One region of the Rossellomorea sp. GAMAL-10_SWC genome, then DNA from elsewhere that is predicted to be linked to it. Evidence: a T-box and tRNA genes for the amino acid it is inferred to sense, from the RefSeq annotation. Region 1 holds a T-box; the other holds one or more tRNA genes.
The links. The T-box of region 1 lies ahead of asnS (asparagine--tRNA ligase). A T-box ahead of a tRNA ligase gene usually reads a tRNA of that ligase, here a tRNA-Asn.

Region 1 (15,491 bases):
CCATTTTTATATAATTCAACATTAATTTCATCCCAAGAAGTATATGTAGGTGAATAGTGTTGTTTACCAATGATAAATTTTGATGAAGATGCATTATCTGCTACGACATCTGTCAGTGTAAATGAGAAGTTTTTATATCGACTATCGATTACTTCTAATGCAGGTACAATATACTCAGTTGCTTCCCATACATCTTTTGCTGTTACATCATGTCCAAATAATGGCTTGTTAATCATAAAAGCGATTTCTGGCTCAACCCTCGGATGAATTGAACCTTCCATCTTTAATTTATTTTCTTCTAATTCCATCGATTTTGTTAAGCGTCCATAAATCGGCTCATCAACATTAACAGATTTTTGTTTAGCAATACTTGTTAATCCCATTTTCCAACCAATTAATGGATCACCATTTTTAATCGCATGATCAATACTTAATTTTTGAATTTCGTAAGCATTATTCACGTTTAATTCTGGATGTTCAATCGTAATTTTATCCATCTCTAGACCGTTTTTTTGGTGCATATATATTTTATTCGCGATTTCAGTAATCATTTTTCTTCGTCTCCTCTCAAAAAACAGACAATTTTTTATTTGCTAACATACAAGCAACTTCTTGAATCATATCCTCTTGCCCACCGACTACTTTTTGTTTTCCTAATTCAATTAAGATATCTCTTGCATCAACATTCCATTTTTTAGCTGCTCGATTGGCATGTAATAGAAAACTAGAATACACTCCTGCATAGCCTAAAATTAGACTACCTTTAGTAATCTCTTGTGGTGTTTGGAGAATTGGTGCAACAATCTCCTCTGCTAAGTCCATCATCTTATAGAAATCAATTCCTGTCTTGATTCCTAATCGCTCTAATACACCAATTAACACTTCAGTTTGTGTATTTCCCGCACCTGCACCTAAGCAGCGTACACTTCCATCAATTCTAGTAGCTCCTTCTTCAATCGCTACTAGTGTATTAGCCATCGCTAAAGAAAGATTATTATGTGCATGGAATCCAACTTCAATATCAAGAGACCCTCGTAAAGCAGCAATACGTCCTTTTACTTCATGTGGAAGAAACGCTCCTGCAGAGTCAACCATATAGACGACATCCGCACCATAACTTTCCATCAATTTGGCTTGTTCAACTAATTTTTCAACTGGTGCCATATGGGACATCATTAAAAATCCAACAGTTTCTAATCCAAGCTCTTTTGACATAGAAATATGTTGTTTCGAAACATCAGCTTCAGTAACATGGGTAGCTATACGAGCCATTTTTGCTCCAATTTTTGCTGCCGTTTTTAATTCCTTTACTGTTCCAATACCAGGTAATAGTAAGACAGCAATCTTTGAATGATTACATGAATTGACCGCTGCTTCGATCAATTTAAATTCATTCGTTGTTGATAAACCATATTGTAATGAAGAACCACCTAAACCATCTCCATGTGATACTTCAATAAAAGGCATTTTTGCATCATCAAGAGCCTTCGTAATTCGAACGACTTGATCTACTGTATACGAATGAGCAATTGCATGACTTCCATCTCGAAGTGCTACTTCAGTTATAATGACTTCTCTTCCAAACATTGCACTCCCTCACTTTCTTTAGGCACTTTTTTAAACCGTTTTTACCACTTCATATTGTGCAATCTCTTCTGCTACTTTTACTGCTGATGCAGTCATAATATCTAAGTTTCCTGCATAGCTAGGTAAGTAGTCCCCTGATCCTTGAACTTCTAAATAAACAGTTACAGTTGAACCATCTATAATTGGGTCCATTCTTAAACGGTATCCTGGTACATAAGCTTGAACCTTTTTCACCATTTGCTTAACGGAATGAATCATCCTTTCTTGGTTAAAATCTTCATTCGTAACTTTGCAATAAACTGTATCTCTCATCATAATTGGTGGTTCTGCCGGATTTAAAATAATGATCGCTTTTCCTTTTTTAGCTCCACCAATTTCTTCAAGTCCTCGAGCCGTTGTTACAGTAAACTCATCGATATTTGCTCGTGTACCAGGTCCGGCACTTCTTGAGCTAATTGTAGCAACGATTTCTGCGTACTCAACCTCTGCGATTTGACCTACCGCATGAACGATTGGGATCGTTGCTTGCCCACCACATGTTATTAAATTGACATTGCTTTCGACTATATGTGAACCTAAATTTACAGGTGGTACGACAAATGGTCCAATTGCGGCTGGCGTTAAATCAATCACGCGCTTCTTTAATTCACCAAGTACTTTTGCATGATGAAAATGAGCTTTAGCGGAAGTTGCATCAAACAATAAATCAGCCAGTTCTTTTCGTTCAATGAATCCTTGAATTCCATTATCGATTACTTCAATTCCTAATTCTTTTGCACGATTTAACCCGTCAGATTCTGGATCAATTCCGATCATCGTTGTTAATTCTAGAAATGGATTATTCTGTAATTTCATCATTAAATCTGTTCCAATATTCCCCGAACCAATGATTCCAACTTTTAACTTATTCATAATTACCACCTCATTTATTTAAATGAAATCGAGACGTCACCTAATAATGGAAACTTCGCAGTAAATAAGTCCCCAGCATTTACATTAATTGCAGCTGATAAAGCTCCTGATAAAATAATTTCTCCTGCATTTAGAGCGATTCCAAATTCACTTAATTTATTGGCTAACCATGCTACACAATGGATTGGGTTTCCTAATACTGCCTCTCCCTTACCTGAATTCATCAATTCTTCGTTACGATATAATTCCATCGTAACATTCGGTAAGTCAACTTCCTTTACATCGAAACGCTCATTGCCAAGAACAAATAAGCATGATGATGCGTTATCGGCAACTGTATCCTCTAATCGAATTTTCCAATTTTCGATTCTACTATCAACTACCTCTATTGCAGGCACAATATAATCTGTTGCATTCACTACATCCTCAAATTTAATATTTGGACCGATTAAATCTTTTTTTAAGACAAATGCAATTTCAGCTTCTACTTTTGGTAAAATCATATTTGCAACTTGTACTTCACCGAAATTAGGAATATTCATATCTGTTAGTAAGTGACCGTAATCTGGTTCATCTACCCCTAATAACTCCTGCATAGCAATCGAAGTTAATCCAATTTTTTTACCGATAATTTTCTGCCCTTTTTTCAATTTGTCATCGATATTTGTTAATTGAATTTGATAGGCTTCCCTTTCAGTTAATCCAGGGTAAATCTCAGTTAAAGCTTTTATACTAACTCCACTCTCTTCTGCTTCTTGCAGCAGAATTGTTAGCTCGTCTACACTAGTAATCTTCACTTTCTTTGGCCCCCTTTTTTATTCTTATAATTTAATCGTGATATTCGATAATTCACTATAAAACTCAAAGCTATGAATTCCACCTTCACGACCTAAACCGCTTTGCTTCATACCTCCAAATGGTGTACGTAAATCTCTTAAATACCAAGTGTTTACCCAAATAATTCCAGCCTCAATTTGATGAGCAACACGGTGAGCTCTGCGTAAATCATTTGTCCAAATTGTAGCTCCTAAACCATAATGAGTATCATTTGCCCATTCAATCACTTCTTCTTCCGAATCAAAAGGCATAACTGTTACGACTGGTCCAAATATTTCTTCTCTTACACATCTAGAATCACGGTTTAATCCTGTAATGATTGTCGGTGAGATAAAGCATCCTTTTTCAATTGATGCTGGTCTACTGCCACCCGTTAAAATAGTTCCGCCTTCTTCTTTTGCAATTTCGATATAAGATAATACTTTTTCGTAATGTTCTTTACTAATGACCGCACCAACTTTTGTGCCTTCTTCAAACGGATCGCCAATTTTTAATTCCTTTGTTTTTGCGACAAATTTATCAATAAATTCATCAAAGATTGATCTCTGAACATAAATTCTAGATCCACATAAACAAACTTCTCCCTGATTCATAAAAGATGATTTTAAAGTTGTTTCAATCACTTCGTCTAAATCAGAATCAGCAAAGATAATGTTTGGATTTTTTCCACCAAGCTCAAACGATAATTTTTTTAACGTTGGAGCTGCCGCCTTCATAATTGCTGAACCTGTTTTTGTTTCACCAGTAAATGTGATGGCATCAACATCTCTGTGCTCTGTTAAAGCTGAACCTGCCGCATTTGCTCCAAATCCGTGAACAACATTCACAACTCCGTCTGGTACACCTGCATGTTTACAAATTTCAGCTAAAACTGTAGCTGTCATTGGTGTCCATTCTGCTGGCTTCATAACTGTTGTATTGCCAGCCGCTAAACAAGGTGCAAGCTTCCATGTTAATAGTAATAAAGGGAGATTCCATGGGTTAATCATTCCGACTACACCTACAGGCCTACGATATGTATAATGTAAGGCAGTTTGATCTTGCATATGAGACTCAGAGCTTAACGTTGTAATATAATCAGCAAAAAAATAAAAATTGTGAGCCGATCTAGTAATATCAACTTCTAAAGCAAGATCATATGGCTTTCCAGTATCCATTGCCTCTAACGCCGCTAATTCTTCTTTTCGAGCTAATATTCCATCGCCGATTTTTCTTAATACTGCCGCTCTTTGATTGCTAGTAAATTGTTTCCACTCACCTTTTAACGCTCGTTTTGCTGCTTTTACTGCTTGATCAATTTCTAACTCGCCACCTTCAGAAACAGAGCCTAATACTTCTTCAGTCGCAGGATTAATATTTAAAAATGTTTTTTGATTAAAAGAAGGAATATATTGTCCATCAATAAAATGCTTACAATCAATCGGTAATGTTTTATTTTTCTTCTCTGTAACTTGCATAATAGGCACCTACCATTCTAATAGAATAAAAGGTGACACGAGTGTCACCAAATTTTTCAATCCTCTATTTCTACAACCATTTCAATTTCGATCGCTGTATTATGTGGAAGCTGTGCCATCCCAACAGCTGATCTAGCATGTTTTCCTCTTTCACCAAACACTTCTACTAAAAGGTCAGAAGCTCCGTTCATCACTTTCGGATGATCATAGAAATCTTCTGTACTATTTACAAAGCCTAAGATTTTGACAATTCGTTTTACTTTCGAAAGTTCACCTAATTCGTACTTTAATACACTAATTAAATTTAGCATTGACTCTCTAGAAGCAGCATATCCTTCCTCTAGCGTCAACTCTCGTCCAACTTTACCATGGTATTCATCTACACCTTGCCCAGATGTAAATAGTAAATTACCTGTACGAACAGACTTTACATAATTACCTGAAGCCGGTCTTATTGGTTTAAGTGTATAACCTAAACTTATTAATCTATCTTCTGGAGTCAATACTTTGTTTTCCATGAACTAAATCTGCCTCCTTAATATTTAAAAACTTCAGGGCATTTTTCCCTAAAATCGCTTCTTTCATTTCTTTATTAATATCCATTTGATTAATCACTCTTCCAGGTGGCGTTTCTCTTAATAAGAAAGGATAATCCGAGCCCATTACAATTTTGTCATAGCCAAATCGGTTAATTAAAAATTGAATATTAATAGGATCATAGTGAAGTGAATCAAAATAGAAATTACTTACATAATGACTTGGTGGATAGGCAGTTTTGCGCAAATGAGGCCATACCTTCCATCCTTGATCTAATCTAGGTAGAATAAATGGGAATGAACCTCCGCCATGTGCAAAACAAATCTTTAATTTCGGATATTTTTCAATCACTCCACCAAATGTTAAGCTAGCAGCAGCTAAAGCTGTTTCACTCGGCATTCCAACCGTGTACATAAAGTTATGATCGGGTGTACGATCCTTCGCTAATGTTTCCCACGGATGAATAAACAATGGTACATTCCATTTTTCAGCCATTTCAAAAAATGGACTAAACTCGTCACTGTCTAAATTTGTTCCATTTACATTTGTTCCAATTTCCAGTCCACTTAATCCAAGTGTATGAATACAGCGATCCATTTCCCTAATAGCTATTTCAGCGTTCTGCATTGGTACTGTCCCTAATCCAATAAACTTTGAAGGATTCTTTTTAATTGTATCTGCAATGAAATCATTTTGAATTTGAGCCATTTCCAATGCTGCTGGAGCTGGTGCCCAATACGAAAAGGTAACTGGAATTGGCGACAGCACTTGCATTGTTACATCTTCATTATTCATGTCCTCAATTCTTTTTTCAGGACTCCAAACTTGATCAGTTACTTCTCTAAATACTTTTCCAGCAACCATAATATTGGCACCACATGAACATGTCGGTTGTAAAATTGGCCATCTTTCATGACCGCATTTTTCAAAAAAATTCGGTAAATCCTCAGGAATGATGTGTGTATGAAAGTCTATACGCATACCCATTCATCCGCTTCCTCTTTCATGATATGACCACAGTTTTTACATGTTCTTAATTCAAGGCTAGCATTAAATTGCTCAATCGCTTCTTTTACTTGCGTACCAATATCCGTTAATTGAACAGTCGTTTTATGCATTTCTTCATTACACTCATCACAGAACCAAACAAAGCTTTCTAATTCACCTTCTGCTCTTTTTCGTTCAAGCACAATCCCATATGAATCTTTTACTCTATGAGGTGAATGTGGAACAAAAGAAGGAAGCATAAAAATTTCACCTTCTCCAACTGTTACAACTTCACGCTTACCATCCGGTGTAATACACTCAACATAGCAATTGCCTTTAATTTGATAGAAAAATTCATCTGCAGGATCGATATGGAAGTCTCTACGTTTATTTGGTCCTCCAATAATCATTGCAGCATACTCTGAATCTTCCCAAATAACTTTATTATTAACTGGTGGTTTTAATAGCTCTTTATTATCCTCAATCAATTTGAAAATATTAAAAACTCGACTTTTAAGATTCATCTCTAATCCTCCAATTAATTCATTTTTATTTGAACTTTAAGTAAGCGCTATCATTATGCATTAATATAACCAAGCTGATTTGAGACTGTTTTAGCAGTTTTCACAACATCTTGAATCATTCGACCAATGTCTTGACTCATCATATACGAAACTGGTCCAACCATATTTAATGCTGCAAAAGTTTGACCTGTATATGTTTGAATTGGAGCTGCAATTCCGAATAATCCTAAATCATTTTCATTGTTGCTTATGCTATAGCCATTCTCTTTAATCGCAGTCATTTCTTTTTTTAATGCATCAATAGTCGTAATTGTATTTGTTGTATAAGCTTTAAAGCCTTTTTCAATCGTTGTTTTTAAGTATGCTGGATTATATGATAGTAGAATTTTACCGGTACTCGTACAATATGCCGGGCGTTTAGCACCTATAAACGTTGGGACAGGTATTGAATGTTTAGAGGAAACTTTTAAGACAAATCTTACGTCCCCTTTATCAAACATTCCGATATGAACGGTACTATCATAATTTTTTAATAGATTTTCTAATAACGGAATAGCTTCACTATATATGTCTTGTTGATACATAACGTGATTACTCCATTCAAGCAACTTCCAACCAAGTCGATACTTTTTCTTATTATCCTGAATTAAAATCCCTTCAGCACAAAGAGTTCGAACTAAATGATGGACCGAGCTTGCATTCATATTTAACTTTTCAGCTATTTCTAAATTTCCTAGGACTGGTTCTTCTTCTGTAAAGCAATCTAATATTCTAGAAATCTTTTGAACTGAAGAGATCATTAGATCGCCTCCTCTTTGATGCTAAAAAATTTCATAAAATCCCTGCTTTCTAAAATTAATCAGTTAACTTTAGAATTCGCTAGATTAGTCGATACTCCTTTTAAGTTTTTTGCTCCGTTTAATGCATCGTCCACCATACTAAACGTTTTCTTACGTTTCATTTGGTTATAGTAAATTGCTCTTTTTCGAATTGGATCACCAGTATAATATCTTTCATATTGAAGTGCTCTTTGTCCAAAAGCTTCCCCACATAAATCCCATGCAAGTTTGAATAATTGAACTCGGTCTAAAGAGGATACACCTTCACGTCCAACATAGTATTTATCCATAGCTTCTCTTAGCTCAGGATGTTCAAAGTCTGCTTCTGTTGGTGACATTAATAAGCCACCTGCACCAATTGTTTGAATCACTTCAATTGCTCTTGGGTACATAGTTGGAAGCAAGCCACGAATCGTCTCAAGTGGTTCCCATGCAGGTCTTACTTCGCCTGAAGGTAATGTCTCATACTCTATTTCGGAAACTCGAAGTAAAGCACGAATTGTTTCAACTGATTGTAGTAGTTCACCTAAGTCATTTTGGACATTTAAATAAACATCTACTCCAATTGAATCAGCTAACCTGCATGCTACCTCTACTGCAAAAGCTAATTTTACGTAGCCTCTTACGCCAGACTGGTGAGCAGGCTGTTGTGCAATACCTGTTTTTGGATATAGATTATTTGCAGCTTCAACATTATTATGAATAAATACACGATTCCAAGGAACTAACACATCCTCAAATACTAGAACAGCATCCATTTCTTCGAATCTAGATGCTAATGGATGATCAAAAAATGATCTTTTACCATCTTGCATTTGCTCTCTACATAAAATTTTTAATCCTGGCGTGTCAATCGGAAGTGCAAATGCTAAAGCATATCGCTCATCACCTTCATGGAATCCAGGGAATGAATAAATAATGACTTCATCTGTAATCGGTGCTAATGTTGCAAGCATTTTAGCCCCTCTAACGACTAATCCATCAACCGTTTCTTCAACAGCACCTAAATGAGTAAATAAGTCTTTTTGTTCATAAGATGGCTTGCTGCGATCATTTTGTGGGTTAATAATTGCATGTGTTAAGAAGATGTCGTTATCACGAACAAATTTGAAATAATTTTGGACATTTTTTGACCACTCTGGATTATATTTATCTAAAAACCATGAATTACTTGCCATTGAAGTTAAAACAATGTTCAAGAAATCTGGTGTTCTTCCCATTAAACCAAATGTTGACTTAGCATATGCTTCGAACAAATCTCCACGTTTTTTAATATCTTCAGATGACTTAGGCACTAAAAATGCATTAGAAATTCGCTCACCAGTTTCTTCACTAATATGTGTGATTTTGTCTTGATAGGCTGGATCGAACTGCATATCATATAATTTTGCAATCTCTAGAATCGGTTGTTTGAAAACTGGATGGTTTACGATATCCTCTACCTTTTCTCCACCTAGCCACACCTCTGGCTTTCTAGATCTTAGTCCATCAATATATTGCGCTCCTGTACGAATCCCCATTTAATAATTCCTCCACTCCGATATGTAATTTTTTTAACATTTGTTTTTTAAATCGAATTCGGAAATTTTTTAAAGCGCTTTCAAAAAGATCAATTTCACTATCTTAAATTATTTACACCACCTACTACCTTTTGTTTAACTTAATTTCACTATAAAAAATTATAAAATTTTGAACAATCAAAAAATTTCACAATGTGAAATTTTTTATAAAAAAAATGATTAAATTAATTTTTTACACGTGCAAAAAAAATAAGACGCTCATTTAGCGTCTTATTTAAAGTCCTTCCAAGAGATATTACTCTCGTTAAGTAACTCTTCGAATGATTTATTTTTCTCACGTAATCTCTTTTCTTCACGAATACGTGCTTCTTCTTCCTCTTTTAGCTTTGTTTCATTTTCTTGCAATTGTTTTTTTGTATTTTTTAATTTTTGAAGAATTTCTTCATTCATTAATGATCCTAATGATATTTTTTCTTTCTGTTCGTACGCCGGTTTTACAGGCTGCTGTGGTTTTCTTTTTTTCATTTCATATCACCTTCCATTTCCATTATTTTATCATTAATTTATAGTAGGAAGAGAAGTATTTCATCTTTGCTTATTATATTATAAAACTACTATTTCTCTTTTTACAAATACTAAAACTCAGTTTCTTTTGGCTCTTCATAAAAACAATAGGATGCCGCAGCATCCTATTGTTCATTTTTCTATTTAAAAATCTGCATTTCCTGGTGTACGTGGGAATGGTATTACATCACGGATGTTTTTCATTCCTGTTAAATACATAACAAGTCGTTCAAATCCAATTCCATAACCAGAATGTTTTGTACCGCCGTATTTTCTAAGCTCCAAATACCACCAGTAATCTTCTTCATTCATACCAAGTTCTTTGATTCGCTCTACAAGGACGTCTTCTCTTTCCTCACGTTGACTTCCTCCGATTAATTCGCCAATACCAGGAACTAATAAGTCTGTCGCAGCAACTGTCTTGCCATCCTCATTCGCTCTCATATAAAATGCTTTAATTTCTTTCGGATAGTCAGTTACGTATACAGGACGCTTATAAATTTCCTCACTTAAGTAACGTTCATGTTCAGTTTGCAAATCTGTTCCCCATTCAACTGGGTAGTCAAACTTTTTACCAGAGTTCTGTAATAATTCAACAGCTTCAGTATAAGTAACTCTACCAAAATCAGATTCTAATGCATTTTTTAATCTTTCAATAAGTGTTTTATCAATAAAGCTATTAAAGAATTCCATTTCTTCAGGTGCCTGTTCAAATACGTAATTAATTACAAACTTAACCATGTCTTCACCAAGATCCATGATATCTGGTAGTTCTGCAAAAGCAACTTCCGGCTCAATCATCCAGAATTCTGCGGCATGTCGTGCAGTATTTGAATTTTCCGCTCTAAATGTCGGACCAAATGTATACACATTACGGAAAGCAAGGGCATAAGCTTCACCATTTAATTGGCCACTTACAGTTAAGTTAGTTTCTTTACCGAAGAAATCCGCGCCTTCATCGACTTTTCCGCCTTCAGCTTTTGGAAGTTGGTTCAGATCCATTGTTGTCACACGGAACATCTCTCCTGCGCCTTCTGTGTCACTTCCAGTAATAATCGGTGTATGTACATATACATATCCTTTTTCTTGGAAGAATTTATGAATGGCATATGATGCAAGTGATCTTACTCTGAAAACCGCTGAGTATGCATTCGTTCTTGGACGTAAATGTGCAATTGTTCTTAAATATTCAAGAGAATGTCTCTTTTTTTGTAATGGATAATCTGTATCTGATAATCCTTCAATCACAATTTTTGTCGCTTTAATTTCAAAAGGTTGTTTCATTTCCGGAGTTGGAATAAATTCACCTTCTATTAAAACAGTAGAGCTAATCGGTAACTTCGTAATTTCTTTGAAATTATCAAGATTATCCTCAAATACTATTTGTACACTCTTAAAGAATGTACCGTCGTTTAACTCCATAAAACCAATTGTTTTAGAATCACGAAGAGTACGAATCCATCCTGAAATTTGAACGGTTTTGTCTTTAAAATTTTCTTGATTTCTGTATAAATCTTTTACTACAGTCTTTATCATAATTAGCCTCCTTATGTTAATTTTCCAATAAAAAAAGCCTTCTATCCCTATAAAAGGGACGAAAGACTAACTTCCGCGGTACCACCCAAATTGTCATAATATGACCAACTTTAAAGCTAACACTGCTTATCCCAGTTAATAACGTGCTGGTAACGTCTAAGCCTACTTAAGAGATCCTGTTCGGTTAGAACTCAAAGGTGTTCTTCATTCATGCTTCATCACTAGGCTTCCACCGTCCCTAGCTCGCTATCGAATATAGCAAAAACTACTTTCCTTTTCATCGATTTAAAATATGTAGTTTTTAAAGGAATTTTTCTTGTATAATTTATCATAAATCATAATCTCTTGTCTAGTTGTCCACCAAAATATATTCATTGATGATGAACCAAACTCCATCTTCTTCCACTTTTACTTCCTCATGAACACCTTATGAGTAAGCATACTCCACCTTATTCCCTTTTTACTTACCCATAGACACCTTATCTTATAGCTAATTAAACTCTATTACTCATGAATCTTCTTATATCATAATAGGAGTATTTATGAACATTAAGCGACAATGTTCAATTTTCAAACTTGTATTTCTTAATTTTATTGTCAAAATCCCTTTATTAAATTTTCTTTTTCCTATGATACACTTTACTAAAAAGGAGGGTTTTATTTATGGCTAGAGCAGAAGAATTGATAAAGGATAAATTTGTTTGTTCGAAATGTAAGCATACACACGCTAAAACGAAAGAAGTTTCAATGTCTGGTTCAGGTTTAAGTAAGTTACTAGATATTGATTATAATCATTTTTTATTTGTCTCTTGCTTAAATTGTGGCTTTGTTGAGGTTTATAATCCTTCAATTTTAGAAGGTAAAACCCGCGGTGAGTTAACTACAATTCTTGATATTCTTTTTGGATAGAGAGTGATGGTTCTATTATGATGATCTCGCTTGTTGTGGCTGTTCTTTTTCTCATTTATTTTATTGGAGTTGGTTACTATTTTACGCAGCAAGTTTTGTTTATGAAAACAAATTCACTTGAGTTTATTTATCAACGCGAGTTGGAAAATTTCCGATTTGATGAAGGATTGTATCGATCTGTTCAAAAACAGCCCTTTTCTATTCAATCTCGTTATGGGTATGAATTAAAGGGATACTTGTTTGAGGCCTTTGATACAAATAATTGGGTCATTATTACACATGGTGTAACGGTTAATAAGAATAACTCTATTAAATATGCTGAGCTATTTTTAAAGCTTGGTTTTAATGTACTTACTTATGATCATAGGCGACATGGGGAGTCAGGTGGACATACAACTAGCTATGGTTATTATGAGAAATACGACTTACAAACTGTTGTTCAATATTTAAAGGATTTAAAAGGTGAGATTGTCCTTGGCATTCATGGAGAGTCGATGGGGGCTTGCACAATGTTACAATATGCTGGTTTTATTGAGGATTCTGCAGCTTTCTATATTTCAGACTGCGCGTTCTCTACATTTGAGGAACAGCTTACATATCGTTTGAAAATGGATTATAAACTTCCTAAATGGGCAATCCTTCCCGTTTCTAGCATTTGGTTAAAGCTTCGGAATGGATTTTTCATTAAGGATATTTCCCCTTTACTGGCTACACATAATATTAAAAATCCCGTGTTATTTGTTCATAGTAAACCAGACCCTTATATTCCATTTACACATACACTTAAATTATTTGAAGCGAAAAATCAAAATAAGAGAGAACTGTTCATTGCTGAAAATGGTGCACACGCTATGAGTTTAAATGAAAATAAAGATGATTACTATTCAATTGTTTCAACTTTTTTAAATAATATTGGCGTTAACCATCATTCAATATAAAAACTGGACAGAGTTATTTCTCTGTCCAGTTTTTCTTAAAGAGCTGCCTCTAAAATTTTCAATGCATCTTCTTGATCTAATTTTTTGAAGTTACCAAATGGACCATATTTAACCGTTTTAGTAGCCATTTCAGGTAGTTGCTCTTTTGTAATACCGTACTCACTTAAACGACTTGGCGCACCTATTTGGTTCCAGAATGTGCGTAAAGATTTAATACCAGCTAAAGCCCATTCTTCTTTTGACATTGATTCTTGCCTGATATCAAATACTCTATCTGCAAATTGGCAGAAACGATCAACATTTTCGTTCATTACATATTCCATCCAATGAGGGAAAATAATTGCTAATCCTCCGCCGTGTGGAATATCTGTTACTGCAGAAACAGCATGCTCGATATTATGTGTAGCCCAATCACCTTGGACACCCATACTTAAGATTCCATTTAATGCCATCGTTCCACTATATAATAATGTTTCACGAGCTTCATAATCATCCAATTTCTCTACTGCGATCGGAGCAGTTTCAATAACTGTTTTTAAAATACCCTCACAGAAACGATCTTGAATTTTTGTATTCGTTCCATGGTGGAAATATGACTCAATAACATGTGACATTATATCCACTGATCCATAAACTGTTTGATCACGAGGAACTGTAAATGTATTTTGAGGATCTAGTATTGAAAACGTTGGGTAACTAAATTTACTTCCCCAACCTAATTTTTCATTTGTTTCCCAATTTGTAATAACTGACCCAGCGTTCATTTCTGAACCAGTTGCTGCAAGCGTTAATACTGTTCCAAATTTTACTGCATCTGTTGGGAATGCTTTACGTGTAATAACATCCCAAATCTCACCATCAAATTTTGCACCAACTGCAATAGCTTTTGTACAGTCGATTACAGAACCACCACCAACAGCTAAAACAAAGTCAATATTTTCTTCTTTACAAATTTGTATCCCTTTATGAACTGTTGATAATTTCGGATTTGGTTCAACTCCGCTTAGTTCATAAACCGTTTTATCAGCTTCTTTAAGAATACCTACTATTTGATCGTATAGGCCATTTCTCTTAATACTTCCACCACCGTATACAACTAAAACATTCTTTCCAAAGATAGCAGCCTTCTCTTTTAACTTTTGTACACTATCTTTACCAAATATCAATTCTGTTGGATTTGCAAATGTAAAAAAATTCATATGTATCCCTCCTATTGTTCAAACTTAATTTTAACTTAAACAATCGAAAGGATTCATCTTAAACGACTTTTGTTTCGAATATTTTTTCATTTATTGGGAACACTAAATAATCGTATGAATGATTCATAATAAATCTAACTTTTTCATATTTAAATCCCACTTTTTCATATAATCGGCGAGCAGATGGTTTGTCTTGATCTACATTTAATGAAACTCGTGAAATTCCTTTGTTTTTGGCAAAAGAAAGTAATCCTTCTAATAATTCAGTTCCAATTCCTTTGCCTTGATAATCTGGATGCACTGACAATGTATCAATATAAAAATCTTCATCATCTGCTTCCTTATCAACTTTAACATTTTGGATATTTAAATTACGACTTATTATTTCAAGCATTTCACGATCAAGTACTGATAGTTCCATGGAATGGTAGGCTATAATCACTCCTACAACTTTTCCTTCAATTTCTTTCACTAAACAATTATGGTAACTTAGTCGATTTTGTTCAGATTGGACATAATATTCTAAAATTGGTGTTGCTTGTTCGTATGATGATGTCCCTGTTAACATAAATACAATATCTTCAATCGCTTGTAGAATTAGAGGGACAATTTGTTTGGCATCTTCTTTTTTTGCTATTCGAATCATGAATTGTCACTCCTTAATTTTTTCTTAGTTTACCTTTATCATTTTTTAGGATAAAAAAAACAACCTTTTCATTTTATACTAAATCCATGTTAATTTCATGTTAAAAATTAATACTTTATTAAAATCACCCATTTATTTTAACTTAAATGTAATATATAATAATTCTAAGATGTGTAGGAGGAAATTAATATGTCTGATGTTCAAATTAAGGTTTTAGATAATGGTCCTTTACGTGTAACTGGTACTGTTGAGTTAGTTGATGCTGAAGGGAATACATATCCGCAAAAAGCAGCTTTCTCATTATGTCGATGCGGCATGTCAAGTAAATTACCATATTGTGACGGTACTCATAAAGGGAAGTTCGAATCTGTCGTTCGAGCTCCTAAAGAATCAGAATAATTTTATTTTTCTGGCGCCGATTATTGAGCAACTCTAAATAATCGGCTTTCTTATGCCCTCATACCTTTTCTATATTTGAATCATTCATAAAACTGATCTA
Region 2 (15,491 bases), 1.7 Mb from region 1:
CCATCAAACTAATCTCTTTTCGATTTGAAGGAACATGTATTTCATGATCATGGAATTTTCTCATGTCCTTTTCAAACTCTTCATGTTCTAATTTAATTTTTAATTTTCGGGTTTCATTTCCTTTAGGAATCCATCCTTTTATTTGTCCAAACAGCCTAGACCTTAATTGTGGGATATCCTCCTGTCCCATTATTAATTCACCATTTGGATTAACTACATAATAAAAAAATTGATCGACACCTGCTAAAACTACTTCTTGGTTATCGTCTTGGAGGTTTCCTTGTTGATTTTGAATCATATAGTTTTCGATAATCTTTGCTTCTTGAGTAGCCAATGATTCCACTGTACGTCTTTGATCATTCATTATGACTACATATAACACTGCAAAGACTATGATGATGAATATAATTAGAAAAAGCATAACAAGTCCGCTATATAGTATTGTTAGGCGATTTTGCGTTAGGTTAAAAACATCTCTTCCTCCGCGATTTCGAAAATCACGTAAATAAGATATAAGATTAGTGATCAAATTTATATCCTACCCCTCTAATGCTTTGTAGCAAATCTTGTTTACCAAGCAAATCTAGTTTCTTTCGAAGAAGTTTAACAGTGGCATCAATCGTTTTCATTGCAACATCTGAATCAAAACCCCATACACGCTCCAAAATAATTTCACGAGGTAATACTTGACCTTTATTTTGTATTAAAAAATCAACTAATTGAAATTCGCGAGGGCTTAATTGTATTTCAGTGTCTCCACCTCTGATTGATTGACTTGTACGATTTAGAATCATATCACTAATAAGAATTTCTTCCTCTAATATAGGAGCATAATTACGCCTAGAAAGTGCTCTTAATCGAGCTAGTAACTCATCAATTTCAAAAGGTTTAACTAAATAATCATCAGCTCCTGAGTCCAGTCCTACAATGCGGTCTTCTAGGGCGTCTTTAGCTGTAAGGATTAAAATCGCTCCTGAATATCCTTCTTTTCGTAACCTACGACACACTTCTATTCCTGTTCCTCCTGGCATCATCCAATCTAATATTAATACATCATAATGGGTGTTCGTAGCGTAATAGTAAGCTTCTTCTCCTTCTGTAACCCACTCCACTTTATAACCTGCTTTTTTCTTTAACATATAACTGATTAGCTCACCAAGTTTCAAATCATCTTCAGCTACTAGTATATTCATCATCAAAAATACTCCCTTGTTTTATATAAGATCTCTATAATTTTCAGTTGTCTTCTTCATCTTTTCCATTTTCAAATCAATTATAAAATAAAAGGAAGCACCCGTTAATTAATACGGTGCTCCCCGATATTTCTTTTAAATCATGACCTTAGGCAGTTTCCACAGCATGCTGTTTTAGCTTTTGTAGCTCTTCTTCTATTTCTTCACTCATTACGTTATCTTTATATCCATTAGATAGGTTATTATGATATGCAAATTTATTTTGAGCTTGTACTTCTGCCTCCATCATAAGTATTCGATCTTCTGCACGTGCGATTCCATTTGCGATTGTTTCTGAATTAAATGAAACGGATGTTTGTTGAATTTGTTTAATTGATTTTGCAATATTTGCTCTAGATACTAGTAAAAGTCTCTTATGCAGATATTCATCATATTTACCTTTCAGTTCATCTAATTTTTCATATAGTGACTGAGTTTGATTTTGAATTGTATTTAGCTGCTCTGTATAGAGGCTTAATTGATTTTCATGAACAAGTTTTTCCTGTATAGCCAGTTTTGCAATGGAATCTTCTCCATTTTCAACTGCTAGCTTAGCTTGTCCACTTCTTTTGTTTACTAGTCCTTCTGTCTCCAAGATCAATGCTTTTTGCTTATTCTCTAAATAGATTTGACGAGAGAGTGCTTCCTGACCTTTCAAAAGATCTTCTTCCATTTCCCTAATATATTGATTCAACATTGAAATTGGATCTTCTAAACCATCCAGTGCTCCATTCACTTTAGCCAAAGATATTGATTTCATTCTTTTAAAAATGCCCATTTTATTTATTCTCCTTTTTTGATAATAAATTTTTTTCCCATTTATCCAATAAATCTGCGTTTGTTCTGTTTATAGGTGTGTTAAAACTAGTTGTATCTAATGAAATTTGATTAACCTGGCTAGCTTGTCCCTTTTTAACTAATTTTTTAAAGATAAAAGTCACTACCGCAAATGCGATTAAAAGGAATAATACTAAACCAATCCAAGAAAAGTCATGAAAATGGTGTGGACCATGCATCATCTGATGTGATCTAAATTCGTTTCGACCGTCTCTATCCATGTACATTGAATGTTGATCAGCAAAACGTCTTTCATGAAAACCACCTAGTAATCTAAGAAAAAAATGCACCCCTAAAACAAAAACTGCTGTTATAGAGACCCATGTAAATAATCTCCTTACTCTTTTATTCATGTTATTTCCCTCCTCTCATTTCTTAATAAATTGAATTCTAATAGAGTATGGTGAAATTATGGTGAAAACGAAAAATTAGTCGTTTTGCTTATTAAAAAAAGATAGGTAACAGATTTTCATCTGCTTTCCTATCTCTTTTTACGTATATTTATTTATAGGCTTCAATTAATTAATCCGGTCCCTTTAATTTTCACTTCAAAACAGTAAATTTTTAGTAGCCTCTTTTGTTATTAATATTCAACCTGATTTGGTTTTTTTATGACAACACGCTCATCATCTTCACTAACATGAAAGTCATCTTTTGTTGGAATGAAGTTTTCATCGTAAATTTTTATCATCATTTTCACTCCTGCTCATTATTTAATAGCAAATTTTTTCCATATCCTTAAGTTAGCTTGATTAGAAAAGGTTTATTCTTAGTTTTTGAAAATTTTTGCTTTGTCTAACTTCAGAAATGGAGAAGCTTGGATGTGTCGTCATGTTCAATTAAAAAAAGGACTAATGGTCAGCACCACTAGTCCCCTGTATTCTATATTTAAAGTTATTTAATTGGTTTTCTTATTACAACACGCTCATCAACTTCACTAACGTGAAAGTCGTCTTTTGTAGGAATGATATTTTCATCGTTAAACTTGATCATCATTTTTACACTCCCTGCTCAGTTTTTATGTTCAAATCTGTTTTTTAATAAACTTTAAGATTACTAATTTGATTATTCAACAGTAACTGATTTTGCAAGATTACGTGGTTTATCAACATCACAACCACGATGTAAAGCAGCATAGTAAGAAATTAATTGTAATGGTACGACTGAAAGGATTGGAGATAATTCTTCTTGTACTCTTGGTAAAATGAAGCGATCGCCTTCCATATTTAATCCTTCCATAGAAATGATACAAGGGTTAGCACCACGAGCAACAACCTCTTTTACATTTCCACGAATGTTTAAGTTTACTGATTCTTGTGTTGCTAATGCGAAGATTGGAGTCCCTTCTTCGATTAGAGCAATTGTACCGTGTTTTAACTCTCCACCAGCAAATCCTTCTGCTTGGATGTAAGAAATTTCTTTTAGTTTTAATGCACCTTCTAAGCAAACGAAGTAATCTACGTTACGACCGATGAAGAATGCATTACGAGTTGTAGCTAAATATTCTGTGGCAATTTTTTCAAACTCTTCTTTTTGGTTTGTAATTGATTCCATTGCATTTGCTACAATTCCAAGTTCTTTAACTAGGTTAAAGTTAACTGTTTTTCCTTTTTCTTTTGCAAGAGCATTTGCTACAATTGCAAGTACTGCTAATTGTGCAGTGTAAGCTTTCGTTGATGCAACAGCGATTTCAGGACCTGCGTGTAAAGGAAGAGTGAAATCAGCCTCACGTGATAATGTTGATCCTGGAACGTTTGTAAGTGTAATTGCTTTATGACCTAATTTATTTGTTTGTACTAAACATGCTCTACTATCAGCAGTTTCACCGCTTTGTGAAATATAAATGAATAATGGTTTTTCTGAAAGCAGTGGCATATTGTAAGAGAATTCACTTGCAACATGTACTTCTACAGGTACTCCCGCCATTTTTTCAATAAATTGTTTTCCAACAAGACCAGCATGATAACTAGTTCCACAAGCAACAATATATAATCTGTCAGCTTCTGCTAAAGCCGCTTTAATTTCTGAGTCAATCACAAGCTCGCCGTTTTCATCTTGGTACTTTTGGATAATATTACGGATTACTAAAGGTTGCTCATCTGTTTCTTTTAACATGAAATGAGGATAAGTTCCTTTTTCGATATCGCTAGCATCAATTTCTGCAGTATATGGAGAACGTTCTTTAACATTTCCGTTTAGGTCCATTAATTGAACACGATCTTTAGTAAGTAAAATAACCTCTTTATCCATTAATTCAATAAATTGATCAGTAATTTGTAACATTGCCATCGCATCAGATGCAATAACATTAAACTCTTCACCAACACCAACTAGTAATGGACTTTTGTTTTTTGCTACATAAATTACATCATCGTTTTGTTTATCTAATAATGCAATTGCATATGAACCTTTCAGAAGCTTAAGTGTTTCTCTAAAAGCATCAAGCACAGATAAACCTTTTTTTATATGCAGTTCAACTAACTGAACAATTACTTCAGTATCTGTATCACTTGTAAATTCAATATCATTTAAATAATCGTTTTTTAATTGTACATCGTTCTCGATAACGCCATTATGAACAAGTGTAAAACGTTCAGTAGAGCTTTGGTGAGGATGCGCATTACGTTTACTTGGAGCACCATGCGTTGCCCATCTTGTATGACCAATTCCAACGTTTCCGTCCGTTTTTGTAGGGATTGATTTACGTAATACTGCAATTCTACCTTTTTCTTTATAAACTTCTACACCATTGTCAGTTAAAAGTGAAATCCCAGCAGAATCGTAACCACGATACTCTAATTTCTCTAAACCTTTTAATAAAATTTCTTTCGCATTATCATTTCCAATATATCCAACGATTCCACACATAATTAACTATTGCTTAGTAAGTCCTAAAACAAGACATACAAAATGTATAGGAATGGAACGCTGTTTTCCTAACCGTTTAACTATTTAATTTTCTATTCCCTCGTCATGTTTAATAATGGTAGAGGACTTACAAGCAATATCCACCTACCTTTCATATTCCGCTCATTAGCGAGTTCATTTTTTTTGTTTTAAACGGTGTATCAGATTATTTACGTTTGTGCACACAGTCACCCATGTGTTTTACATAAATAATTTCGGTTGTGATACAGCAACCGGGAGTCATCCGCCGAAACTTCGATAAAACTCCACCTCGTCAACTACACATTCACGTCTAATGTAGTTCTGGCGCTTTTTTAATACTTTATTATTTCTATACTCCTTCCCTGTTAGGAAAACAATAAAACAACTATACTATACTGTATTAAAAATGGTCAACAAAAATATGTTGAAATAAGTTATAGAATAGCTGTATATAACAAAAATATGCATAGACTTACACAAAAGTGCTCATCAATGCATATTTTTTAATTTATATTATTCTCCAACTTCTTCTTTTACAACAGCAACAATACGTTCAACATATTGTTTACATTCTGCCTCAGAAGGAGCCTCAGCCATTACACGAATAAGTGGCTCAGTACCAGAAGGACGAACTAAAATGCGACCATTGCCGTTCATTTCTTCTTCTACCTCTGAAATGATTGCTTTAATGCGTTCGTTATTAAGTGCTTCATTTTTATCTGTAACACGAACATTAATTAATAATTGTGGATACTTTTTCATTTCTCCAGCTAATTGTGATAAAGTTTTACCTGTTTCTTTAACAATACTTACGAGCTGAATCGCACTTAACATACCATCACCAGTCGTAATATGATCTAAAAAGATGATGTGACCAGATTGCTCACCGCCAAGATTGAAGCCATTCTTTCTCATCTCTTCCATTACATAGCGATCTCCAACACCTGTAACTGCACTTTTCATCCCATTCGTTTCTACTGCTTTGTAGAAGCCTAAGTTACTCATAACAGTTGATACAATTGTGTTTTGTTTTAGACGACCTTTTTCATTTAAATATTTTGCACAAATATACATTATTTGGTCACCATCAACGATTTCACCATTTTCATCGATTGCAATTAGACGATCTCCATCACCATCGAATGATAAACCGATGTCAGCACCTTTTTCCTTTACAAGAACTGCTAAAGCTTCAGGATGTGTAGAACCTACACCATCGTTTATATTAAATCCATTAGGATTCGTTCCCATTGTAACAATATCTGCTTCTAAATCTGCGAATAAATATGGCGCTAATGAAGAAGTAGCACCGTGTGCACAATCTAGAGCAACTAATAGGCCAGAGAAATCTTCATCAATTGTGTTTTTAAGGAATTGTAGATATTTTTGACCACCTTCAAAATAATCACTAACTTGACATAAATCATTTCCAGTTGGTCTTGGTAGATGATCAACTTCTGCATCCATTAGCTCTTCAATTTCATCTTCTTGCTCATCCAACAATTTAAAACCGTCTGGACCAAAAAACTTAATCCCATTATCTGCAACAGGATTATGTGAAGCTGAAATCATAACACCCGCTTGTGCTCCAAGTGCTTTTGTTAAATAGGCAACACCTGGAGTAGAAATAACACCTAATCTCATAACTTCAGCACCAATTGATAATAAACCTGCAACTAGTGCTCCTTCAAGCATATGTCCTGATACACGTGTGTCACGCCCAACAATTATTTTAGGTTTGACATTGTTTTTAGTTAATACATAACCGCCACAGCGTCCAATTTTATATGCTAATTCAGGAGTTAACTCTTTATTTGCAACTCCTCGTACACCATCAGTACCAAAATATTTACCCATTTTAACTCTCCTTCTAATTCGATGACTGTCCTACATCGCCTGAATTCTCATTTTCATCAGTTTGAGCAGATTTTTTATCAGTAATTTCAATCGTTATTGTATCAAACTCTAAACTATATATAACTCCTTTAGGGCCGGTAATAGTAAGCGCTACATCTCTAGTTCCTGGATCTAGTCCATTAACTTTTGCTGTAATATTTAAATCGCTTGGATTAATCGCATCCAAGTCATCCTTAAATCCCTTAGCAGTAACTACTACTTTTCCTAATGGAGGCTTAGTAAACTTATATTCAAATTGATTATTTTCACCCACTAAATTAATAGGGATATTACTAAATTTCTTTTCCGTTTCTTGATCAAAATTAACGTCTACATTAATCGTGCTAGAGTCAACTCTAAATGCTCCATTTGGCGTAGGTACATTAACTTCATATGTACCACTTTGATTAAATGAAGATATGTCAACTGGCACTTCTATAGGACCGTTAAACTTGTCCAACCAATCTTTAGACGCATAAATTCTTATTGCATCAACTTTACTAGCAAGACTACTTAGTTTTAAACCATCCTTAAGTGTTCCTGTTTGCACTAACTTAATCGGGAAGCTAGCACTTTCAGAAACAATAGGGACAGTTACTTCAACTTTTCTTGGACTTGTAGTGAACGGAAGTTGAACACCTTTTTTATTGTATAATCTAACAGGTAACACCTGACTAAATGTCTGATTCGCATCAGTAACATCCACACCAACAGTTGCATATGCCACTTGTGAAACTTCATCTCTTGATCCTACTATTGTCACTAAACCAGGTTTAACAATTGCATTTTCTGTCTTATAGCCATGTTTAATCCTTTTTTCATTTAGATAGACAACTTTAACTGAAACTGCTTTTTCAATTTTTTCATTAATTGTCACTCTAACTGTTCTTGGTTTAATAGTTGCCTTTATTTTATCTGAAATATTTCTAATTTTTAAAGGAACTTCATATGTACCTAAAGCATAAGAAGTTAGATCCAAATATACTTCAAAATCCTTCTTCATTTCAGCAGTTTTTACAATACTATTTGGTCCATCTAATTGCACTGAAACATTCTTTGGAATTCCAGTTACAATTAGATTACGTTGATCGTAAATAGGTGTCACTGGTACGTCTCGCACTAATTCTTTATTATTAACAAACGGTATGTCTCCTAATCCCGATGTACTTGATTGTGGAACTAGATTGACAGACATGAAAAGTAATAATGTTACTAGTAAAGCGATTCCTCTTAATATCCAACGATTATCCATAAAATTATCCATTACGTTTCACCTTCCAATTCCATTTAGATGTAGTGGACTCTTCTGGTGATTTTAGTTCAGTATTTAATAAGTTTATAAGCTCGTCTTTTGATAATTCTCTATATAGGTTTCCATTCCTTGCTACTGAAACTGCACCTGTTTCCTCAGAAACTACTATCGTAATACTGTCAGTAACTTCACTGATACCGACTGCTGCTCGATGTCTCGTTCCTAATTCCTTTGAAATAAATGCACTCTCAGACAAAGGTAAATAGCAGGCTGCTGCTGTTATCTTTTCACCTTGTATAATTACCGCTCCGTCATGTAGTGGTGTATTTGGTATAAAGATATTAATTAATAATTCTGATGATAAATTAGCATTCATACGAATACCAGACTCTATGTAGTCACCCATACCTGTTTGTCTCTCAAATGAAATAAGTGCACCTATTCTTCGTTTAGCCATGTATTCAGTGGCTTTTGCAATGTTCTCAACAATATCATTTCGGTCATTAATCCCACTACCTGTCGTTCTAGAGAAGAAACGGCCACGTCCAAGCTGTTCTAGTGCTCTCCTTAATTCTGGTTGAAAGATAATAATAACCGCCAAGAATCCCCATGTTAATGCTTGATCCATTAAAAATTGTAAAGTATGCAAGCCAAATAGGCTGCTTAATACTTTTACGACAATAATGATTGTTACACCTTTTAAGAGTTGGACTGCCTTCGTCCCTTGAATAATGATAATTAATCTATATATAACAAACCAGACTATTAGGATATCTAATCCATTCTGTAAATACTGTAAAAAATTTATATGTAAAGAAGGCATCTTTTACCCTCCAAATTCTATAGAATAAAACTGTATCTTGAGTATTATACCATATTTTTGCAATACACAAAATTTGTGAGTTATTAATTATATTAACAATACTTTAACGACTATTTTAGTTATATTAAACAAAATTACAGAATTATATATGTTGTTATCTAAATTCGTAGAAGAATAACCAACAATTATTTCTTTCTTGAAGGACAGTCCCAAACGGTTTTTATAAAAACAAAAAAGCTAGCGAATGCTAGCTTCTTGTAGTTGAAAAACAACCTAGTCAATTATATAGAAAATTTTCGTAAAAGGAGTAGAGTGATGTTGATTTCCACTACAGGATGCTCGCTTTCCATGGGGCGAGACCTATCCCATAGGAGTCGAGCATCCTTTCGTTCCAATCAACTTATTCATAAAAAAAGTCTGCATTAAATATCTAATCAAATACCCTTTACTTAGTGTAATCTAACATTTGTTTATAAATCAGTTTGTAGGTGGTCAATTAAGATCTAAGCATTGTAATCAATAGCCATAATTTGTTTGAACATTGACTACGCAACTTTAATCTCTCTTTAGTGAATTTTATTTAATAATTATAGTAACTTCTCACCTAATAATGAGCCTATTAATGCAACGGCTACGATTGCTGTTCTATTTCTTTCGTCTAAAATTGGATTAACTTCTACGAATTCAATAGAAGTAATGATATCAGCATCAGATAACATTTCCATTGCTAAGTGACCTTCTCTATAAGTGATTCCTCCAGGAACAGGTGTGCCCACTCCAGGAACGTGAATTGGATCTAATCCATCAAGATCTAATGATAAGTGTACACCGTCACACCCTTTTAAGTGGTCAATGCTTTCTTCCATTACTTTTGTCATTCCTAATTTATCAATTTCATGCATTGTATAAACTTTAATTCCTAATTCTTTAATAATTGCTCTTTCACCTTCATCAAGATCACGTGCGCCAATAATGATCACGTTCTCTGGTTTTACTTTAGGGAAGTAACCACCTATTTTCGTTAATAAATCGTGGCCATGACCTAAAGAAACAGCTAATGACATACCATGAATATTACCAGAAGGAGATGTTTCAGCAGTATTTAAATCTCCATGTGCATCAAACCAAATTAATCCTAGATTATTATAATGTTTTGATACACCTGCTAATGTACCGATTGCAATACTATGATCACCGCCAAGTACTAGTGGCATTCTATTTCTTTTAATAACTTCATCTACTTCAGCAGCAAGCTTTTCACATGTTTCTTTTACAGATTTTAAGTTCTTTAAATTATGTTCTGAATTATCTTCTTTAACAGGTGTACGTTCTACTAAAATATCGCCTAAGTCTTCTACTTGATAAGACATTCTTTCAATACGTTCGTGTAATTGTGCATATCTAATTGCACTTGGTCCCATATCTACTCCACGTCTAGTTTGTCCTAAATCTAGTGGTACTCCAATAATTGAAATATCTTTTAACATTTTTATTTCCCCCATCTATGAATTCATAAAAGAAAACGCTTACTTGATTTTGAAAAAATATAATTTTTTGGCTGTTAAAGTTATTAATTATATTAATAGTTTAAATCTTTTGAAACAAATGGGTCAACTCGACATTTTTTTGTATACATATGCATTTTTAGCTTTTGAATTACTATATCATATGATTATATACAACAAAAAACCTTAGTCAAATGACTAAGGTTTAACTTTATGTATATTGGTGGAGCCTAGCGGGATCGAACCGCTGACCTCCTGCGTGCAAGGCAGGCGCTCTCCCAGCTGAGCTAAGGCCCCACTATTTATGTATATGCGAATGGAGCGGAAGACGGGGCTCGAACCCGCGACCCCAACCTTGGCAAGGTTGTATTCTACCACTGAACTACTTCCGCACATAAAAAAAAAGAGTGAGCCATGAAGGATTCGAACCTTCGACCCTCTGATTAAAAGTCAGATGCTCTACCTACTGAGCTAATGGCTCGTAATAAAATTACGATAAAATAAAAAAATGGCTGGGCTACCTGGATTCGAACCAGGGCATGACGGAATCAAAATCCGTTGCCTTACCGCTTGGCTATAGCCCAACAATAAATGGTGGAGGGGGACGGATTCGAACCGCCGAACCCACAGGGAGCGGATTTACAGTCCGCCGCGTTTAGCCACTTCGCTACCCCTCCGGTATTTATTAAATTAGATGGTGGAGGATGACGGGCTCGAACCGCCGACCCCCTGCTTGTAAGGCAGGTGCTCTCCCAGCTGAGCTAATCCTCCGTAATATAAATGGTGACCCGTACGGGACTCGAACCCGTGTTACCGCCGTGAAAGGGCGGTGTCTTAACCGCTTGACCAACGGGCCAGTACAACTTTTCCTAAGCTTCCAACCGGGCTCGAACCGGTGACCTCTTCCTTACCATGGAAGTACTCTGCCTGCTGAGCTATGGAAGCATTAAGTTAAAAATGGCTCCGCAGGTAGGGTTCGAACCTACGACCACTCGGTTAACAGCCGAGTGCTCTACCACTGAGCTACTGCGGAATAAACTTAAAACCAAGCGACGTTCTACTCTCACAGGGGGAAACCCCCAACTACCATCGACGCTGAAGAGCTTAACTGCCGTGTTCGGTATGGGAACGGGTGTGACCTCTTCGCTATCATCACTTGATTCATTTTATTTAGGACATTAATTATTATATCAAATTTCATTTAAAAGTCAATAACTTTTATGAATTTTTTTATAAAACTTATACCCTCAAAACTAGATAATGTCATTATCAAACTTGTTAGTTAAGTCCTCGACCGATTAGTATCAGTCAGCTCCACGTGTCACCACGCTTCCACCTCTGACCTATCAACCTGATCGTCTCTCAGGGGTCTTACTAGCTTAACGCTATGGGAAATCTCATCTTGAGGGGGGCTTCATGCTTAGATGCTTTCAGCACTTATCCCTTCCACACATAGCTACCCAGCCATGCTCTTGGCAGAACAACTGGTACACCAGCGGTGTGTCCATCCCGGTCCTCTCGTACTAAGGACAGCTCCTCTCAAATTTCCTGCGCCCACGACGGATAGGGACCGAACTGTCTCACGACGTTCTGAACCCAGCTCGCGTACCGCTTTAATGGGCGAACAGCCCAACCCTTGGGACCGACTACAGCCCCAGGATGCGATGAGCCGACATCGAGGTGCCAAACCTCCCCGTCGATGTGGACTCTTGGGGGAGATAAGCCTGTTATCCCCGGGGTAGCTTTTATCCGTTGAGCGATGGCCCTTCCATGCGGAACCACCGGATCACTAAGCCCGACTTTCGTCCCTGCTCGACTTGTAGGTCTCGCAGTCAAGCTCCCTTATGCCTTTACACTCTTCGAATGATTTCCAACCATTCTGAGGGAACCTTTGGGCGCCTCCGTTACTCTTTAGGAGGCGACCGCCCCAGTCAAACTGCCCACCTGACACTGTCTCCGAGCCGGATCACGGCTCTAGGTTAGAATTTCAATACAGCCAGGGTAGTATCCCACCGACGCCTCCACCGAAGCTAGCGCTCCGGCTTCTCAGGCTCCTACCTATCCTGTACAAGCTGTACCAAAATTCAATATCAAGCTGCAGTAAAGCTCCACGGGGTCTTTCCGTCCTGTCGCGGGTAACCTGCATCTTCACAGGTACTATAATTTCACCGAGTCTATGGTTGAGACAGTGCCCAAATCGTTACGCCTTTCGTGCGGGTCGGAACTTACCCGACAAGGAATTTCGCTACCTTAGGACCGTTATAGTTACGGCCGCCGTTTACTGGGGCTTCAATTCAGAGCTTCTCCCGTAAGGGATAACCCCTCCTCTTAACCTTCCAGCACCGGGCAGGCGTCAGCCCCTATACTTCGCCTTGCGGCTTCGCAGAGACCTGTGTTTTTGCTAAACAGTCGCTTGGGCCTTTTCACTGCGGCTCTCCCGGGCATACACCCAAAAGAGCACCCCTTCTCCCGAAGTTACGGGGTCATTTTGCCGAGTTCCTTAACCATAGTTCTCTCGCTCACCTTAGGATTCTCTCCTCGCCTACCTGTGTCGGTTTGCGGTACAGGCACCTATTTCCTCGCTAGAAGCTTTTCTTGGCAGCGTAGAATCAGGAACTTCGGTACTATATTTCCCTCGCCATCACAACTCAGCCTTATGATGTGCGGATTTGCCTACACATCAGCCTAATTGCTTGGACGCGCATATCCAGCAGCGCGCTTACCCTATCTTTCTGCGTCCCTCCATTGCTCAAACGGAAATGAGGTGGTACAGGAATATCAACCTGTTGTCCATCGCCTACGCCTGTCGGCCTCGGCTTAGGTCCTGACTAACCCTGGGAGGACGAGCCTTCCCCAGGAAACCTTAGGCATACGGTGGACGGGATTCTCACCCGTCTTTCGCTACTCATACCGGCATTCTCACTTCTAAGCGCTCCACCAGTCCTTACGATCTAGCTTCAACGCCCTTAGAACGCTCCCCTACCACTGATACCATACGGTATCAATCCGCAGCTTCGGTGATACGTTTAGCCCCGTTACATTTTCGGCGCAGAGTCACTCGACCAGTGAGCTATTACGCACTCTTTAAATGGTGGCTGCTTCTAAGCCAACATCCTGGTTGTCTAAGCAACTCCACATCCTTTTCCACTTAACGTATACTTTGGGACCTTAGCTGGCGGTCTGGGCTGTTTCCCTCTTGACCACGGATCTTATCACTCGTAGTCTGACTCCTATGGATAAGTCATTGGCATTCGGAGTTTGACTGAATTCGGTAACCCGTTGGGGGCCCCTAGTCCAATCAGTGCTCTACCTCCAAGACTCTAACACATAAGGCTAGCCCTAAAGCTATTTCGGGGAGAACCAGCTATCTCCGAGTTCGATTGGAATTTCTCCGCTACCCACACCTCATCCCCGCACTTTTCAACGTGCGTGGGTTCGGACCTCCATTCAGTGTTACCTGAACTTCATCCTGGACATGGGTAGATCACTCGGTTTCGGGTCTACGACCACGTACTATATCGCCCTATTCAGACTCGCTTTCGCTGCGGCTCCGTCTCTTCAACTTAACCTTGCACGGGATCGTAACTCGCCGGTTCATTCTACAAAAGGCACGCCATCACTCGTTAACGAGCTCTGACTATTTGTAAGCACACGGTTTCAGGTTCTCTTTCACTCCCCTTCCGGGGTGCTTTTCACCTTTCCCTCACGGTACTGGTTCACTATCGGTCACTAGGTAGTATTTAGCCTTGGGAGATGGTCCTCCCAGATTCCGACGGAATTTCACGTGTTCCGCCGTACTCAGGATCCACTCAAGAGGGAACGAGGTTTCAACTACAGGGTTTTTACCTTCTTTGACGGACCTTTCCAGGTCGCTTCATTTACCCCGTTCCTTTGTAACTCCGTATAGAGTGTCCTACAACCCCAAGAGGCAAGCCTCTTGGTTTGGGCTATCTTCCGTTTCGCTCGCCGCTACTCAGGAAATCGCTATTGCTTTCTATTCCTCCAGGTACTTAGATGTTTCAGTTCCCTGGGTCTGTCCTCAGTACCCTATGTATTCAGGTAAAGATACTACTCCATTACGAGTAGTGGGTTTCCCCATTCGGAAATCTCCGGATCAAAGCTTACTTACAGCTCCCCGAAGCATATCGGTGTTAGTCCCGTCCTTCATCGACTCCTAGTGCCAAGGCATCCACCGTGCGCCCTTTCTAACTTAACTAATTTTAAAACTAATTGAATTAAACTTACGCAGTTTAATGAATGACATTATCTAGTTTTCAAGGTACAAAGTTGAGAGTGAACTCTCAAAACTAAACAAAACAATGAAGAAACATTTTCATACATGAACCATCGGTTCATGATGTCTCCATAGAAAGGAGGTGATCCAGCCGCACCTTCCGATACGGCTACCTTGTTACGACTTCACCCCAATCATCTGTCCCACCTTAGGCGGCTGGCCCCTAAAAGGTTACCCCACCGACTTCGGGTGTTACAAACTCTCGTGGTGTGACGGGCGGTGTGTACAAGGCCCGGGAACGTATTCACCGCGGCATGCTGATCCGCGATTACTAGTGATTCCGGCTTCATGTAGGCGAGTTGCAGCCTACAATCCGAACTGAGAATAGTTTTATGGGATTAGCTCCACCTCGCGGTCTTGCAACCCTTTGTACTATCCATTGTAGCACGTGTGTAGCCCAGGTCATAAGGGGCATGATGATTTGACGTCATCCCCACCTTCCTCCGGTTTGTCACCGGCAGTCACCTTAGAGTGCCCAACTAAATGCTGGCAACTAAGATCAAGGGTTGCGCTCGTTGCGGGACTTAACCCAACATCTCACGACACGAGCTGACGACAACCATGCACCACCTGTCACTCTGTCCCCGAAGGGAAAGCCCTATCTCTAGGGTTGTCAGAGGATGTCAAGACCTGGTAAGGTTCTTCGCGTTGCTTCGAATTAAACCACATGCTCCACCACTTGTGCGGGCCCCCGTCAATTCCTTTGAGTTTCAGTCTTGCGACCGTACTCCCCAGGCGGAGTGCTTAATGCGTTAACTTCAGC

Region 2: it encodes a tRNA-Asn, which carries the amino acid that the T-box ahead of asnS (asparagine--tRNA ligase) is inferred to sense. The anticodon was not compared.

Annotation. Positions count from the first base shown of each region.
Region 1 is NZ_CP144911.1:2,500,363-2,515,853, forward strand. It holds gene V5E38_RS12340 (2-keto-4-pentenoate hydratase) at 1-551, opposite strand, end outside; gene dmpG (4-hydroxy-2-oxovalerate aldolase) at 568-1,587, opposite strand; gene V5E38_RS12350 (acetylating acetaldehyde dehydrogenase) at 1,618-2,499, opposite strand; gene V5E38_RS12355 (2-keto-4-pentenoate hydratase) at 2,514-3,290, opposite strand; gene V5E38_RS12360 (aldehyde dehydrogenase) at 3,321-4,793, opposite strand; gene V5E38_RS12365 (RidA family protein) at 4,850-5,311, opposite strand; gene V5E38_RS12370 (amidohydrolase family protein) at 5,280-6,317, opposite strand; gene V5E38_RS12375 (cupin domain-containing protein) at 6,302-6,841, opposite strand; gene V5E38_RS12380 (IclR family transcriptional regulator) at 6,895-7,641, opposite strand; gene V5E38_RS12385 (4-hydroxyphenylacetate 3-hydroxylase family protein) at 7,701-9,200, opposite strand; gene V5E38_RS12390 (YqkE family protein) at 9,471-9,725, opposite strand; gene asnS (asparagine--tRNA ligase) at 9,909-11,300, opposite strand; T-box leader at 11,352-11,590, opposite strand; gene V5E38_RS12400 (zinc ribbon domain-containing protein) at 11,964-12,209, shown strand; gene V5E38_RS12405 (alpha/beta hydrolase) at 12,233-13,147, shown strand; gene V5E38_RS12410 (iron-containing alcohol dehydrogenase) at 13,183-14,346, opposite strand; gene V5E38_RS12415 (GNAT family N-acetyltransferase) at 14,405-14,992, opposite strand; gene V5E38_RS12420 (CDGSH iron-sulfur domain-containing protein) at 15,182-15,391, shown strand.
Region 2 is NZ_CP144911.1:4,172,956-4,188,446, forward strand. It holds gene V5E38_RS20180 (sensor histidine kinase) at 1-529, opposite strand, end outside; gene V5E38_RS20185 (response regulator transcription factor) at 519-1,193, opposite strand; gene V5E38_RS20190 (PspA/IM30 family protein) at 1,342-2,010, opposite strand; gene V5E38_RS20195 (hypothetical protein) at 2,012-2,422, opposite strand; gene glmS (glutamine--fructose-6-phosphate transaminase (isomerizing)) at 3,135-4,937, opposite strand; gene glmM (phosphoglucosamine mutase) at 5,472-6,815, opposite strand; gene V5E38_RS20210 (CdaR family protein) at 6,829-8,118, opposite strand; gene cdaA (diadenylate cyclase CdaA) at 8,111-8,929, opposite strand; gene rocF (arginase) at 9,517-10,416, opposite strand; tRNA gene V5E38_RS20225 (tRNA-Ala) at 10,656-10,731, opposite strand; tRNA gene V5E38_RS20230 (tRNA-Gly) at 10,752-10,826, opposite strand; tRNA gene V5E38_RS20235 (tRNA-Lys) at 10,843-10,915, opposite strand; tRNA gene V5E38_RS20240 (tRNA-Gln) at 10,944-11,018, opposite strand; tRNA gene V5E38_RS20245 (tRNA-Tyr) at 11,027-11,111, opposite strand; tRNA gene V5E38_RS20250 (tRNA-Val) at 11,130-11,205, opposite strand; tRNA gene V5E38_RS20255 (tRNA-Glu) at 11,216-11,290, opposite strand; tRNA gene V5E38_RS20260 (tRNA-Thr) at 11,307-11,379, opposite strand; tRNA gene V5E38_RS20265 (tRNA-Asn) at 11,393-11,467, opposite strand; rRNA gene rrf (5S ribosomal RNA) at 11,479-11,594, opposite strand; rRNA gene V5E38_RS20275 (23S ribosomal RNA) at 11,713-14,650, opposite strand; rRNA gene V5E38_RS20280 (16S ribosomal RNA) at 14,804-15,491, opposite strand, start outside.